One region of the Paenibacillus nicotianae genome, then DNA from elsewhere that is predicted to be linked to it. Evidence: a T-box and tRNA genes for the amino acid it is inferred to sense, from the RefSeq annotation. Region 1 holds a T-box; the other regions hold tRNA genes.
The links. A T-box is a leader RNA that pairs with one kind of tRNA and senses whether it is charged. The one in region 1 lies ahead of leuS (leucine--tRNA ligase), so its partner is inferred to be a tRNA-Leu.
Positions count from the first base shown of each region.

Region 2: it encodes a tRNA-Leu, which carries the amino acid that the T-box ahead of leuS (leucine--tRNA ligase) is inferred to sense. The anticodon was not compared.
Region 3: it encodes a tRNA-Leu, which carries the amino acid that the T-box ahead of leuS (leucine--tRNA ligase) is inferred to sense. The anticodon was not compared.

Region 1 is NZ_JBHUGF010000010.1:315,172-320,659, forward strand. Features, by position in the region: gene ACFSGI_RS05660 (endonuclease/exonuclease/phosphatase family protein) at 9-839, shown strand; gene ACFSGI_RS05665 (hypothetical protein) at 847-1,311, shown strand; T-box leader at 1,404-1,685, shown strand; gene leuS (leucine--tRNA ligase) at 1,802-4,243, shown strand; gene ACFSGI_RS05675 (ComEA family DNA-binding protein) at 4,326-5,012, shown strand; gene ACFSGI_RS05680 (deoxycytidylate deaminase) at 5,034-5,488, shown strand, end outside.
Region 2 is NZ_JBHUGF010000010.1:2,670,452-2,675,939, forward strand. Features, by position in the region: gene ACFSGI_RS15960 (P-loop NTPase family protein) at 1-447, opposite strand, end outside; gene ACFSGI_RS15965 (outer membrane protein assembly factor BamB family protein) at 868-2,115, shown strand; gene ACFSGI_RS15970 (thiol-disulfide oxidoreductase DCC family protein) at 2,206-2,703, opposite strand; gene ACFSGI_RS15975 (hypothetical protein) at 2,801-3,076, opposite strand; gene ACFSGI_RS15980 (organic hydroperoxide resistance protein) at 3,421-3,834, opposite strand; gene ACFSGI_RS15985 (glutathione peroxidase) at 3,997-4,506, shown strand; tRNA gene ACFSGI_RS15990 (tRNA-Leu) at 4,637-4,719, opposite strand; gene ACFSGI_RS15995 (helix-turn-helix domain-containing protein) at 4,908-5,270, opposite strand; gene ACFSGI_RS16000 (helix-turn-helix transcriptional regulator) at 5,486-5,488, shown strand, end outside.
Region 3 is NZ_JBHUGF010000010.1:431,883-437,370, reverse strand. Features, by position in the region: gene ACFSGI_RS06155 (SGNH/GDSL hydrolase family protein) at 1-588, shown strand, start outside; tRNA gene ACFSGI_RS06150 (tRNA-Leu) at 676-761, opposite strand; tRNA gene ACFSGI_RS06145 (tRNA-Leu) at 856-941, opposite strand; gene ACFSGI_RS06140 (GAF domain-containing sensor histidine kinase) at 1,095-2,366, opposite strand; gene ACFSGI_RS06135 (hypothetical protein) at 2,660-2,860, shown strand; tRNA gene ACFSGI_RS06130 (tRNA-Ile) at 3,042-3,115, opposite strand; gene pyrE (orotate phosphoribosyltransferase) at 3,372-4,013, opposite strand; gene pyrF (orotidine-5'-phosphate decarboxylase) at 4,000-4,749, opposite strand; gene carB (carbamoyl-phosphate synthase large subunit) at 4,896-5,488, opposite strand, start outside.

The DNA of each region.
Region 1 (5,488 bases):
TTAAAAACTTGAAAAAAGTGGTGATACATATCAACTTTTTATTTTGGAATTTAAAAAAGAATTCTAAATCAATTTATTGCCTAAAAGATATATTAGTTGAAAACGAGATAGATGTTTTTATTTTAAGTGAAGTAAATAGTAGAGATTTAATATGGATAAACCAAAATCTAATCAATTATACGCCAACATTACAATTACCAAAAAATAGAACATTTTTATTCTATAAAAATCATCATCTAATAAAAAAAGTAAAAGATAGCCACTACTATTCTTTTTTTGAAATCTTGAATCCTTCTTTTGAAAAAGTATTGTTAGTAAGTGTTCATTTTCCAAGTCGCTTATGGAAAAGAGGAAAAGAAATTGGCTATCAAGCACAAATCACCAAACGTGATATCGTAAAGTTTGAAACAGAACATAGATATAAGCATACTTTGGTTGTAGGTGATTTTAATTTGAATCCTTTTTCAGAAGAAATAGTATCTACAGAAGGATTTCATGCTGTAATGAGTAAAGAAGTTGCTAAAAAAGAGGATAGAGTAGTAGATTTCGTAAAGCATCGTTACTTTTTTAATCCGATGTGGTTTCTGCATGGTAATATAAATAATGAAGTTATGGGAAGTTATTATTATCATAAAAGCGCTATAAGCTATGTATGGAATTTATTTGATCAAGTATTAATTCGTCCATCTTTAATTGATTATTTTGATTTTGAATATTTAAATATTATATCTAGTGTAACTGGACACTCTTTGCTTAATAAGCATGGACAACCTGATTCTAATGTATATTCAGATCATTTACCAATAAAATTCAGAATCAAATTTGATAAAAAGGAGTGATATTAGTATGAATGAAGATTTTTGGGGATTTAAAGATTTAATTGATGAAAGTAAAAATAATATATTTTTAGGTATTTTACAACAACAAAAAGAAGTTTTTATAGAAAAAACAAAAGGTATTCTTCAAATTGAAATCTTAAATAAAAAAATAGACATTCAGCGTAGAGATGGTTTTAAATTAACGACAGAATTTAATATTGTAGCGCCTTATTTAGACGATTATTCTTATACTTTATTTACGGTGTACTCTAAACCGGAAAAAAATTATCCTATCGCTATTGATACACAAATTAATTTAGATAAACAAGTCATTGAAAATAAAAGTTGGTATGAAGATTTTGCGTATGAATGTCAAGACGAAGAACAATTTATAATGGTATTAGAAAAAATATTAAGTTCTACAGAGACTACACAAATTGTCCAAAATTTATATACAAAGAGTAAAATAGAATGGAATGATGAGACAGAATAGAACTATATACAAAGAAAGACAATGAATTTCTTTTGTGATTGACTTTCCAGAGCGAATTTTTTAAAATAGAGCTATTGTTATATTTTATAATACAATGCTCAGTGAAAAGGAATAGTAATATCAGTAAGCATGCAATGATAGAGAGTCGACGGGTGGTGCAAGTCGATATGATGCTGATATGAACTCGCCTTGGAGATATGTTGCAAGAATAGTACAGTGCGCTGTTATTTCATTGATACATAGGCAGCGTCATTATTCTATTTCTGAACGACATCGGCTTCCTACCGTTATCAGGCAACTAAGTGAGTGGATAGCAAAGTATGCTTGTTCACTAACTAGGGTGGTACCGCGAGACACAACCTCTCGTCCCTAGCGATATTATGCGCTATGGATGAGAGGTTTTTTTGTCGCATATGAGCAGTAAGCTACGAATGAAATACAGGTATACGACAGACACATCCGATCGTTACGATCGAAGGAGGACACATTGATGACAGATTCAAAAACAACGCAACCTGGTTATCACCCACAGCAGATCGAACCGAAGTGGCAAGGATACTGGGATCAACACAAAACATTTAAAACACAAGAAGAACCGGGCAAACCGAAATTTTATGCACTTGATATGTTCCCTTATCCATCTGGAGCAGGTCTGCATGTAGGACATCCTGAAGGGTATACAGCTACAGATATCGTGTCTCGTTACAAACGGATGCGTGGTTTTAATGTGCTTCATCCGATGGGATGGGATGCATTTGGTCTACCGGCAGAACAATATGCAATGGATACAGGCGAACACCCACGCGATATTACATTCAAAAATATCGATAATTTCCGTCGTCAAATCAAGTCATTAGGTTTCTCTTATGATTGGGATCGTGAGATCAGTACAACCGATCCACAGTATTACAAATGGACACAATGGATCTTTATCCAACTGTATAACAAAGGGCTTGCTTATGTAGATGAAGTCGCTGTGAACTGGTGTGAAGCATTAGGAACAGTACTTGCGAATGAAGAAGTCATAGACGGCAAAAGTGAACGCGGAGGACATCCTGTTGTTCGCAAACCGATGCGTCAATGGGTACTACGTATTACTGAATATGCAGAGCGTCTATTGGATGATTTGGAAGAATTGGATTGGACAGAAAGTATCAAAGATATGCAACGTAACTGGATCGGCAAATCTGTCGGTGCAGAAGTTCATTTTGATATTAAAGGTACAGACAAAAATCTAACTGTATTTACAACGCGTGCAGATACTTTGTTCGGAGCAACCTATTGCGTACTAGCTCCTGAACACGAATTAGTGGATGTGATTACAACACCTGAACAACAAGCGGCTGTCAAAGCGTATCAAGATCAAGCAACACATAAGAGTGATCTTGAGCGTACCGATTTGGCAAAAGATAAAACAGGCGTATTTACAGGTGCTTATGCGATTAATCCAGCAGGTGGAGAAAAATTACCAATCTGGATCGCTGATTATGTGCTTGCAGGTTATGGAACAGGCGCTATTATGGCAGTTCCTGCACATGATGCTCGTGACTGGGAATTTGCGAAGAAATTTAATTTGGAAATTAAAGAAGTGGTAGCTGGAGGCAGTGTACAAGAAGAAGTATACACAGGCGAAGGCGAACATGTAAATTCTGATTTCTTGAATGGATTAAATACAACCGATGCGATTGCCAAAATGATTGCATGGCTTGAGGAAAATGGTAAAGGACAAGGTAAAGTTACGTATCGTCTACGCGACTGGTTGTTCAGTCGTCAACGTTACTGGGGAGAGCCTATTCCTATTTTGCATTTAGAAGATGGAACAATGAAGACTGTTCCTGAATCTGAATTGCCTTTATTGCTTCCTGATATCGATCAGATCAAACCTTCGGGTACAGGCGAATCACCACTGGCTAATATCACGGACTGGGTAGAAACGATCGATCCAGAAACAGGAATGAAAGCACGTCGTGAAACGAATACAATGCCACAGTGGGCAGGTAGTTGCTGGTATTACTTGCGTTATATCGATCCACATAATGATGATGCGTTGTGCTCACCAGAGAAGCAAAAAGAATGGTTACCTGTCGATCTATATATCGGTGGTGTAGAACATGCTGTACTTCACTTATTGTATGCTCGTTTCTGGCATAAAGTACTTTATGATATCGGTGTAGTTGATACAAAAGAACCTTTCCAAAAGCTTGTCAATCAAGGGATGATTCTAGGTAACAATAACGAGAAAATGAGTAAATCTCGTGGTAACGTGATCAATCCAGATGATATCGTTAGCGAATATGGTGCAGATACACTTCGTCTATATGAAATGTTTATGGGACCACTAGAAGCAACGAAGCCTTGGAATGAAAATGGTGTAGAAGGAATGTATCGCTTCTTATCTCGTGTATGGCGTCTATTTATCAATGATGAAGGACAATTAAACGCTAAAATCACTGACGGTGAAGGCGATGAAGCTTTCAAACGCACTGCTCACAAAACGATCAAAAAAGTAACGGAAGATTTGGACGGCTTGCGCTTTAATACAGCGATTAGTCAGTTGATGATCTTTGTCAATGATGCTTACAAAACAGACGTATTGCCACGCGATCTAATGGAGAAATTTGTACAATTGTTATCTCCACTTGCTCCGCATATCGCTGAAGAATTGTGGGCTCGTCTGGGTCATGAAGGAAGTATTACGTATGTGGAATGGCCTACATTTGATGAGCAATGGACTACTGAATCTGAAGTGGAAATTGTGATTCAAGTGAATGGTAAAATTGTACAACGTAACAAAATTGCTAAAGACCTAGATGCCAAAGCAATGGAAGAATCTGCATTATCTTTAGAAGCAGTTCAACAAGCGATCGAAGGCAAAACAGTTCGTAAAGTAATTGCTGTACCGGGCAAATTAGTGAATATCGTTGCTAACTAATCACGATACAGTGAAGCGATGAACTACCATATGATGAATAATGTATAGAAATAGATTTAAAAGTAAAATAGTTTGACCTCCTATGCGATGGGAGTCTATTACCGGGATTCCGGTAATGCACTGGAGTCCCGACGGCAGAGGTGTCATGATGAGACGGGATATCATGTGGACAGCGGTAATTTCCGCTGTACTTGGTGTAGGATTGATTGGATTCGGAACGTTACAATCCAGTGATCAAGAAACGAAATGGACAGCGTTACATGAACAAGCACAAGCTTCACTTGTAGAAGATCAGGCAGTTGCTTCTCACACGAAAGATTCTGCTTCACAAGAATCAACAGTTACACCAACCAATCCAGAAGATCGTTCCAAAAATGAAACGACTTCTACAACAGCTTCTTCTAAAAAGAGCACAGTTGGTGTCGCTTCAGAGGATATGGCAACTATACCTGCTTCTACAAGTGATAAACGATCGACCACAACTTCAACGAACGCATCAGAGTCTACAGGTTCAACATCTCCAACGACCGAGCCTGTATCAACGCCTGTTGTTGAGTCATCTGCCAGTGTGCAAGATGGTCGGATCAGTATTAATCGTGCCAGTTTATCAGAACTGACTGAATTGCCGGGTATTGGAGAAAAGAAAGCACAGGCAATTATCGATTATCGGAATACACATGGAGCTTTTCGCAGTGTAAATGAATTGGATAATGTCAAAGGAATCGGTAGCAAAATGTTAGCGAAGATGTTGCCTTATGTACAGCTTTAGGGGATATAAGGGGGAGTAAGAGTGGTACGTAAAGATTGGGATACGTATTTTATGGATATTGCTCATATGGTCTCGACACGTTCACGATGTCCGCGTCGTCATGTCGGTTCAGTACTGGTACAAGGGAAAAAGTTACTCGGCACTGCTTATAATGGAGCACCGATGGGTGTACCCGATTGTTCTGAAGATGGCTGTATGATCTCAGAAGAAGTCGAACTGGTCAAAGTGGATGGTGTGGAAACAATGGTCAAAAAGCAACGTTGTATTCGCACGATCCATGCCGAGCAGAATTTACTCCTTTTTACCGATCGGGCTGACCGCGAAGGTTCGGTAGTATATGTTACCGATGAACCTTGTTGGACATGTGCCAATATGTTAGCTAATAGTGGCATTGTAGAGATCGTTTATTATCGTCCTTATCCTAAAGATACGCGTAAAGTTACAGCTATGATGCAGCAAAAAGGTATTATTTTCCG
Region 2 (5,488 bases), 2.4 Mb from region 1:
CAGTTGCTTGACCATATTGATCGCTGTGATAGATTTTCCACTACCCGGAACAGCAGAATGAACCATCGTCACAACAGTACGATTATCGCGCCGTACTATATCTGTACTCGCAGGCTTGGTCATCGCACACAATTGTTCTAGCAAACTTTGTAAAGGTTGATATTTAGCTATCGAAGGACCTTCAAAAGTCTTTTCTCCATATTCATTTAGACAGACCCAGCGATGTTTCTGAATATTTTCACTATCTAACCAGCTTTTGAGAAAAGAATCTTCTGCTGCTACCAACCCTGAATGTTCCCCACTATTCATATAGGTGCGAAATGTAGCTATATTCGAAAATGCTCTGATTCTTACTTTAGATCCATATTCACTGTCTCTTACATAACGCAGTAATAACTCAATATACTGGCTATCTTCAACGCCCAGAACGATTTGTACTGGAGCCATAGACGTTCCCCCTCAAAAAATGCAACAAAAAAAGCACCGTTTAAATACCACACAAAGTAAATTGTGCGATGCTTAAACGGTGCTTCCGTTGCATATGTTATCCAATTAACGATAGAATATCATACATTTTATAGGTCTGCAATACTATTTCAATAAAAAAATTAAAAAAATATCAAACAATATGAATATATAGTCTCACTTTTAGTTAGTGTTTGTCTAGTTATCTAAAGTATATATACCTATGAAGTAGTCTAAATGACTACTTTCTGTATGTGAGAGTTATTAACCATTTGTACGCTACAAGTGTTTAATATAGAGATATTACATTATAGTTACATCTGTTGCATTTAATTAAGATAAGGTTAAATGGATACAGAGTAATCAACTCAGTCTATTCTAATCAGGAGAGGTGGAAAATTTATGTTTCAACGCCCTATTAATACTAAGCCGTGGGCAGTGTTGCTTCTGACAGGAGCAATCTGTATGGCTTCCCCTTCATTTATGTATGCAGCGGATACCGTTACGCCATTAACTAACCCTTCTTGGACGTCAACTTCCCTATTCACCGATAAGATGGATAATGCTATCGCGACTCGTGCAACCGATGTACACGCACTTCCATCCAAAAATCTGGTGTATGTACATACGCAACAAGATATCCCTAATACAACTGGTCAGACCAAAAACAACTGGTATCTGGATACAGTCAAAGCTTTTGATATCCAAACAGGCAAGCTGAAATGGCAGTACACGCTACATGAGTCTGCTGGGCCTTATACATTAAATACAGATATGATCTATTCAAGTTATGGAACAGTCTATGTATATGCAGCATATTCTGATGGAACATACAAACTTCACTCGATTAATTCAGCAGGTAAGCTCAACTGGGTCAAAACGTTAACAGGGGCAAGCAGTATTACGATGCTGAAAGACAGCTCTTTATTAGTAGCGTCTCAAGGAACTGTTAATACAAAAGGTGTTGTAAAATCTACAATCAGTCGTTACGATTCTATGGGCACACTGTTAAATACCAAAAATATTCAAGGAACAGTGCTCAAAGCAGAAGGCGATCGTATTATTGTAACAGCTAGCAATCTTCTTAAAAATCAAAATGGCTGGGAAGCTGTTCCGAATCCTAAAGTTGATGTATACGGTCTAGCGCTAACCAAATTGTATTCTTACCAATTCCCTGCAAATATAAATATCTATGGTGACGGTAGTGACTCTATGTTTGTCCTAAAAGACAGTACCGTCTTAATTCGTACTAATATCGACCGCACCAAAAACAAAATGTTTGCATTCAATGCCAAAGGTAAATTAATGTGGGGACGCAATATTCCAGGCGGCTCTCTTACCCAATCTACAGGCACTGGATATGTTGTCTATGATAAACAAATGATGAAATTGTATAACACCACTTCTAGTAAAGTGATTGCTTCTCGTGAATTAGAAGGTGAACCTTCTGCTGATTACACTTGGGTACAAAAAACAAGCGATGGTAATCTAGCAGTTAACTTGGATGATCGCACGTATATTTTATATCCAACCAATCTTTCAACTGTACATGTATTCAAAAATAATGCTTTAAGTGCACCTAATGACTATGTAAACCATACTATTTATTCATTAGATCAAGATATGCTTACCAAAATAGTATTAAAATAATAGACTCTGACTTCTTTTATATTTAAAATGCTATGCAAAAAGCACCTTCATCCGTAATAGGAGAAAGGTGCTTTTTAATATGAATATAAATTAATCTATAAATCGTCCACGAATCTCTGGACTAGGCAACATACACTGATCAGATTTACCAAACCAACGATAACGGTTTTGAGCTACATAATTATAGACTGCATCGCGCAAAGGCTTGGGTACAAGTATCAATGCAAACATAATAGGCCAGGGAAAACGTAATTTACGGGCAATACGCAAAGCTCCTGTAGAACGAGTATAATATTTACCATTTTCGATCAATACAAAAGTATCCATTGTATCTGTGCGGATTCCTCCACGTTTGAGCAGTTCTTGTCCTATCTCTGATTGAATAGAGGCAAAATGGAAAGTTCCTTTGGGATCACGAGCGATAATAATTTTAGTTAAACCCTGACAAAAGTGACAGACTCCATCGACTAAAACAATTGAATGATCCCCATGAATTAATTGTTCCACTTCTGTAAATGTTTTATCTGTTGGATCACCTGGTTTGGACACAGGTGCTTGACTTGTTGTTGGTACGTTAGCAGTTACCATTACAGTATTCCTCCTTTATATTCGTAACAGAATATAGAAAAAAGACGCAAGGGTATAAGACCCCCGCGTCTTCAATGTAATTCAAACTATTTAAATATTAAGAAAGTGCTTTATCAATCAATTGACGATCTTGAATCTGTTGATTGATTTCGCCTGCAAATGCATCCATACATTTACAAATAAAGTCTTTACGGCATACTGGGCAAGGCGTCGTTAACAAACGATTGATGTTTGTCATTTTCCACTCTGGGAAACGATTGTAAAACACACGGCATTCTGTTCCATCAGCAAGTGTCAAAACAAATTCGTACAAACCATCTTTTTCATTGATACCAGCTTTTTTTAATTCCGTAATATTCGGTCTATATGCCATTAATGATCACCCATTATCCTTTAAATTTCGGTCTAAAACAATAGAAATTCACCTATGTCATCTTAAAGAATTTTGCTTTGCCTGTCAACTCATTTTGATTGCGGGGGAGCAACAATATCGTTAGAAAGGCAATGATAGCAATTGATTTGATCATTTTTACTTGTACCAATTTAATTTAAAACACGCTGTTATCTACACTTACCCTTCTCTATCATTTTTAATCTTTTTATCTCAAGATAATGATCGTGTTCAATATAAATAGTATAGATAAAATAAAAAAAGAACCTGATGATCATCAGGTTCTTTGATATCTTGTAATGGTTTATTCAAAACAAAATCAGAAATTATACAATATTCAACTGCACATCAATATTGCCACGAATCGCTTTAGAATAAGGACAGAATTCATGTGCTTTTTTAGCAATGTCTGTCGCTTCTTCTTTGGATAGTCCAGGAATATTAATATCCATTCGTACGGACAATTTGAATCCACCATCTGTATCTTTATCAAGCATAACGTTATTTACAATTGTAGTATCTTTGACATCCAGTTTAGCTTGGCGTGCTACATTTGCTAGTGCACTTTGATAACAAGCACCATATCCTGCTGCAAATAATTCTTCAGGATTTGTACCTGTACCTCCGCCACCACCTAATTCTTTAGGCATAACCAAGTCTACATCGAGTCCACCTGTAGTTGATTCCACTTTACCTTGACGTCCACCATGAACGGTTACTTTTGCTGTATATACTGCCATTTCGTTTCAGCTCCTTGTAATAGGCTATTTTAGACCAACACTATATTTGTAAAGCATTTCTAGCAAAATGAAACGTAACACACACAATGAACTCTATTTTTTGAAATTAAATTGTATCATGTTATAATAGGTTACCAAACAAAAAGGCGGTGGAATATCTGTATGAGCGTTTATGATTATGCTGTTGATAATATTCGTGGAGAAAAAGTACCGTTAGAGAATTACAAAGGAAAACCGATGTTAATCGTCAATACAGCAAGTAAGTGCGGATTCACTCCTCAATTTGCAGGTCTTCAAGACTTATATGATGAGTTTAAAGATCATGATTTCGAAATTTTAGGATTTCCAAGTAATCAATTCGGTCAACAAGATCCTGGTTCTAACGAAGAAATCTCTGAATTTTGCCAGTTGAATTATGGCGTTACTTTTCCTATGTTTGAAAAGCTAGAAGTAAAAGGTTCTTCTGCACACCCACTTTTTCAATATTTAAGTAAAGAAGCTCCCGGCATACTAGGTTCCAAAGCGATTAAATGGAATTTCACCAAATTTTTAATTGATCAGAATGGCAAACCTGTTAAACGATATTCACCTCAGACTACTCCAGACAAAATACAAGCAGATATCCTTGAATTGTTAAAAAATGATAATCCTTCGTCATCCACAGAATCATAAAATATTTACTGCATTATAAGTTGTTATACAAAAAAGCCTTTTAAACCTAGAGATAATGAACTCTCTCTTACGGTTTAAAAGGCTTTCTGTGTTGAGGAATATGTAATCTCTTATCCGATAAAGCTTGTAATGCGGTCGAGAGGACTCGAACCTCCACGGGTATACACCCACTACCCCCTCAAGGTAGCGTGTCTGCCATTCCACCACGACCGCGCATATATCACGTTCTTATAGCGAACCTCCATATTATACTATTCTGAACGTCACTTGTAAACCTAATTCTACTATCTATACTTACTATCAATCAAATACACACCGTCTTATCCTTTTCGTTATCTATACGACAAGTTATATCATATAAAAAGCCCGTCATTGGAAGACGGACTTTTGAGGACATTATATTATTGATCTTGCTTTTTATTTTTGCGATACACTGTAAATTCAATATATTCTTTGATAAAACCTTTTTCTTGTTCGGACAGTATTTCATCTTGGCAATTCAATTGCCCCATTAGTTCAAAAAAATAAGGATCAGTCTGCTCTTTAATTAATTCAGGAAGACGTTCTTGCCCTGTAAGCAACCAATCCAGACTTGTGTTAAAATAAGCGGCAATTTCTATAAGCTTATGTGTACCGGGTGTAGATTTGCCTCTTTTCCAATCACCAAAATTACCTGTACTGATTTTTAATTGTTCGCAAAATGATTTCTTAGTAATTCCTTTATTCTTAATCAATATTTCGATTCGATCATAGATAGATTGCATATTGTACCTCCACTCCCGACCTTATTATCTTTAGATACTCAATTAAGTTATTTTTGTTGATTAACAACTTAAAAAAGTATATACTTACTTTACCGACATTTTTTTACTACTTTCCCTAAATAATTATATCACAGGTTGTTCAATAATGAATTTGAGACTCTTTATTCACAACCTAATCATACACCATTTCATGTTACATTAAGGGGTGATATCTATTG
Region 3 (5,488 bases), 120 kb from region 1:
ACGAAAGAACAAATTTTATTTGTAGGTTCTTCTTTAATGGAATGGTTCCCTAGCAATGAAATGCAACTGAATCTTAATTTACAGAAGATCATCTACAATCGAGGCATTGCAGGAAGTACAACGGCTGATCTTCTTGAAGTGATAGAAGATTGTATTTTTGCACTTGCTCCATCCAAAATATTTATTAATATCGGCTCAAATGATATTGGATCTATCGGACCTAATGGCTACCAAAAAGAAGTCCTTCTTACCAATTACAATACAATCATGGATCAAATCAAAGAACGATTACCTCAATGCGAAGTCTATGTAATGGCATACTACCCTGTGAATGGAGAAGCTGATTTCGGACTTGATCCTTCAATGAAAGCGGAGATGTTCGCTACACGTACTCGATCTAATATTGAGGAAGCTAATACTGCTATTGAAGAACTAGCTAGTCAACACCATTTTCACTTTATTAATGTAAATGCAGGATTAGCAGATGAGCATGGCAATTTAAAAGAAGAATTTTCGACTGATGGGATTCATATGTGGCCTAATGCTTATGCAGTTATTTTAGAAAACCTCAAACCGTATCTTTCGTAACATAAAAATAATAAAAAAGATCGCTTTACTCTCTATATTACATAAGAGCAAAGCGATCTTTTTTTGTATCATCTGTACATCTCATAATGCCGAGAACCGGAATCGAACCGGTACGGTAGTCACCTACCGCAGGATTTTAAGTCCTGTGCGTCTGCCAGTTCCGCCACCCCGGCACAGTAACCCTGCTTGAAGCTAAGGATTATACATGTGCTTCTTGTCTTTATGTACTGCTTGTATTACGTTATACTTATATCAAAAATATAAGTATGCCGAGGACCGGAATCGAACCGGTACGGTAGTCACCTACCGCAGGATTTTAAGTCCTGTGCGTCTGCCAGTTCCGCCACCCCGGCACATGTTGAGATGAATAAATTCATCTTCATGCCTGCTGACGATGTCACTTGCTGTGATTGTTTCGCCAACATTTAAGATCATACCATGCTAGATATCTAACTGTCAACACTTTGGATTCGATTTTATTTTTAGTTAATCAAACAGTCGATTTTCTAAGATATAATATCTATATTTTCAACAGAAATGTACTGCGGTAGTAATAAATTAAAACGAATAATCGTTCCATCTTGTCCACTGTTCATTTCAAATTCTCCATTCATCAAATGGATTAATTTTCGACTGATCGCTAGATTCAGACCGATACTACCGTATTGCTGATACCATGATATATCGTTAGCTTCTTTTAGCGAATCAAATAATTGTTCTAACGTTGTGATATCTACTGTCATATGAGAATTGTGTACAGTAATATCCAGTGATACATTGTTATCAGAATCAATTACAACTGTTGATGCTGCTAATGTTAATTGCCCTACTGAATTGAAACGCAACGCATTAAGTGTATTGATCAATATTTGTCTCAAACGTAACGCATCACCGTAAATCAATGGAAGTTCGCTTTGGTCTGTATTCATGTTCAATATAATTGGATTCTCGTCCAAAGGTGTACCCAGTGAAGTAACCACTTCGTTAATCGTATGCATCAGATCAAAAGGTTCTTGATCAATCTTCGTAGCTCCTTCTTCCATATGACTAAAACTCAAAATATCTTCTACCAAATTCAGCATCGACTGATTGCTGGATTCAATAATATCCATATAGACCTGTTGCTGTGGATCTATTTCTGAATCCATCATCAGATCCGCTACACCTACAATGTTGGTCATCGGTGTACGAATTTCATGTCCCATAATCGCTAAAAGGTTACGATTCACTTGTGCAGAGTTTTCTGCTTTTAGACGGGCTTGTTCTAGTTCGATTTCTTTTTGCTTCAGATCATTTACCATTTTCTCTAGCTCTACTACATATGCCAAAAAGATCGTCATCGTTTCTAACGTTTGGATATCAGCTTCACTGAATTTGTACGTATTGCGATCCAATGCACAAATCGTTCCATAAATACTACCATCTCGCAAACGTACCGGTAATCCTATAAAAGAACCACCACCAATAGAACGTGTCACGTCCATATGGCGTGTTAATTCATTTTCATTGGTATTCTCGATAATTAAAGGCTTATTTTGTTGAGGATTGGCATGATTAATAACTAGACTACAATAACTTAATTCCAGAGGAAGTATACTTCCTTCTTCTACAAGATGTTCATCACGGTTATAAGCTCGCATAATTACGTTATTTAAACCATCATTGCTAGCGATAAAAATAGTATTGATATGGATAAGTCCACCTATGATTTTGATAATATGGTCTGCCGCATCACCTACATTTTGATATAAAATGTTACTGATTGAAGAAGTATTCATTATGAACTCCACCGTCTTTCATTAAGAAAATATCAAGCATAGTTCTATATACCCAAATTACACTTAAATGTATTATATATTAAATTTAAAATAATGTATTGTGAATTTTTGTACTTTTTTCTGCTTATACAATATGTTTGTATACACATATCAAATCAGATAAAGTTTATATTTGTGATTCATCTGACGTCACAATGGTTTATTTCGATAACATAGCCTTTATATTTATTTACAAATAAGTTCAATATCTATGATGTCGAAAATAGCTAGATAGACGAAAGGATGACTTCATAATGAGTAAACCGGATGAGTACAAAAACCATGAAGAACGCGGAGCAGGTGTAGATCCTATACCAGATCCAGACTCTAATAAAAATCAATCAGCAGAAAATCTGTTAGAAGAAGCAGTCAGCGAATCGGTAGACAAAGTGAAAGATGATTTCAGCAAAGATTCTAAAAAAGACTCCTCTTCTAAAGATTCTTCTCATCAATAAAAATACTTCTGATTCTTTTGAACTACTTGATCAGGGATAAAGCTTGGAGGTAATACGCTATGAAATTTATTCTAATTGTCGTGATTGTTGTGCTGTTAGTTATGTTATTTATGCGACGTAGAAAAAGATAAACTAATATTTATAAAAAAAGACCCTTACAGATGTAAGGGTCTTTTTCTAATGGGCCCAGAGGGACTCGAACCCCCGACCAACCGGTTATGAGCCGGTAGCTCTAACCAACTGAGCTATAGGCCCGCATCTCCAAAAGAACGATTTCAATTGGAATGTAATATAAACAGCGACTCAATTAATATACCGTATTTCACTATTTCACGTCAAGTTAATTTTCTGCCTGTTCTATAGAAACACTTACTGCAATTTATCATTATCCTTTTTTATTTTATAACATATGTATTTTTGATCAAAACATAAGGATACACTGTAAAAGTATACCCTTATATTTATACAAATGTGTTTATTCTAGTTGGCGACTACTGGAATCTAGCTCTATTTATTTTCCAAAAGCAGATGGATCTTCACGCCATGAACGCAATAGTTCCAAATCTTCTGCTGGAATTTTGCCCAATTCTACTGCTTTATCGATTAATGCACCGTAGTTAGAGAGGGTCTGTAATGGTAAGTTTGCTTCTGCAAATGCTTGTGTAGCTTTATCTAATTGATAACTAAAAATCGCTAGTACTGCTAATGGATCAGCCCCTACTTCGCGCACAGCTTCTGCCGCTTTGATCGAACTGCCTCCTGTTGAAATCAAATCTTCGATTACAATCACTTTTTGCCCAGACTGAATGACTCCTTCGATCTGATTGTGTTTACCATGTCCTTTGGCTTTATCGCGAATATAAGCCATTGGTAAATCTAACTTTTGCGCTACCCAGGCAGCATGAGGAATACCTGCGGTTGCTGTGCCTGCGATGACTTCTGTATCTGGATATTGTTCACGAATAATCATAGCAAACGCATCTGCTATCTGATCACGTATGTACGGATAGGACATTGTCAGACGGTTATCGCAATAAATAGGTGATTTGATACCGGATGTCCATGTAAAAGGCTCCTGTGGACTTAAAGCTACTGCTTCAATCTGTAGTAATGCAGATGCAATATGAGCTGGAATCTCTTCAATCGTTAACATGTAAACTCATCTCCTCTATAATCTGTTCTGTCGCTTCTCTAGGATCATGTGCCCCGGTAATTGGACGACCTACTACCAAATAGTCACTCCCACCAGCTATCGCTTGTCCTGGCGTTAATATACGTGTCTGATCACCTATATCACTACCAGCCGGACGTACACCCGGAGTAATAGTAGCAAATGATGTTCCGCATGCTTGCTGAATCATCGACACTTCTAACGGAGAGCAGACTACTCCACCCAGACCGCTTTGCTGTGCCAAGCGTGCATAATGAACAACAGCATATTCCACTGTTCCCTGAATACCGATTTCCTGATTCATGACTTGCTGTGATGTACTGGTTAACTGAGTCACTGCAATTAACAAAGGGCGTTGTAAGCTAGTATCTGCTGTTAGTGCAGACTCCATTCCTTCTACTGCCGCTTCCATCATTTTGCGACCACCTGACGCATGCACATTAAAAAGATCGACTCCCAGTCTGGTGATGCTATGAGCTCCACCTTTAACAGTATTCGGAATATCATGCATTTTCAAATCTAAAAAAACCGAGTATCCTTTTGATTTTAACTCACGAATAAAATCAGGTCCTGCGCTATAAAATAATTGCATGCCTACTTTGAGTGTACATGGGATACCTTGAAGATGTTCGATAATTACTCGTGCTTCTTCTACATTAGGATAATCAAGCGCTACAATCAAGCGCTTAGCTATCGCTGGAGAGATCGAATGTGTCAACTGTTGTACCTCCTTGAAAATCATACTTATTATAGCTACGAATATATGACTATACGTTGTATACAAACCGATTATACGCACACAAATGACGGCGGACACTAGAATGATCCGCCGTACTTTAGTTTTGTGTGAGGTGGTCATTACTTTTAGCTCAGAATAGTTTCCTGATCTTCCAGTTGACCGACTACGATATTGTTAACAACATCTTTTGTAGGATTTGCAGTTACAGTGTTCGTCAAAGACGGCATAGCGTAAGAAGAGAAGTTAATCGTATCTAGCATTGTTAACAAAGCTTCGACCGTATCAAGTGATGTCATACATACCACACCATTTTCTACAGCTTCACGGCGGATACGGAATCCGTCACGAGCAGGCGTTTTCCCTTTAGTAAAGGTATTGACTACAAAGTTGGCTTGTCCACTGCGGATAAGATCCAGAATGTTCGGCACACCTTCTGTTAACTTATGAATTACTGTTACTTTGATTCCTGCTTCTTCTAATGCTTTTGCTGTACCACTGGTAGCAATAATTTTGTATCCTAGACGGTAAAATCCTTTTAACAAGCGAACAGCTTCTGGCTTGTCTTTGTCTGCTACCGTTGCAATCAAGGCTCCAGTTGCTGGAATTTTCATCCCTGCACCGATTAAGCCTTTGTATAGAGCTTTAGCATACAATAGATCGCGTCCCATGACTTCACCTGTCGATTTCATTTCAGGGCCTAATGTAGGCTCTACGCGGC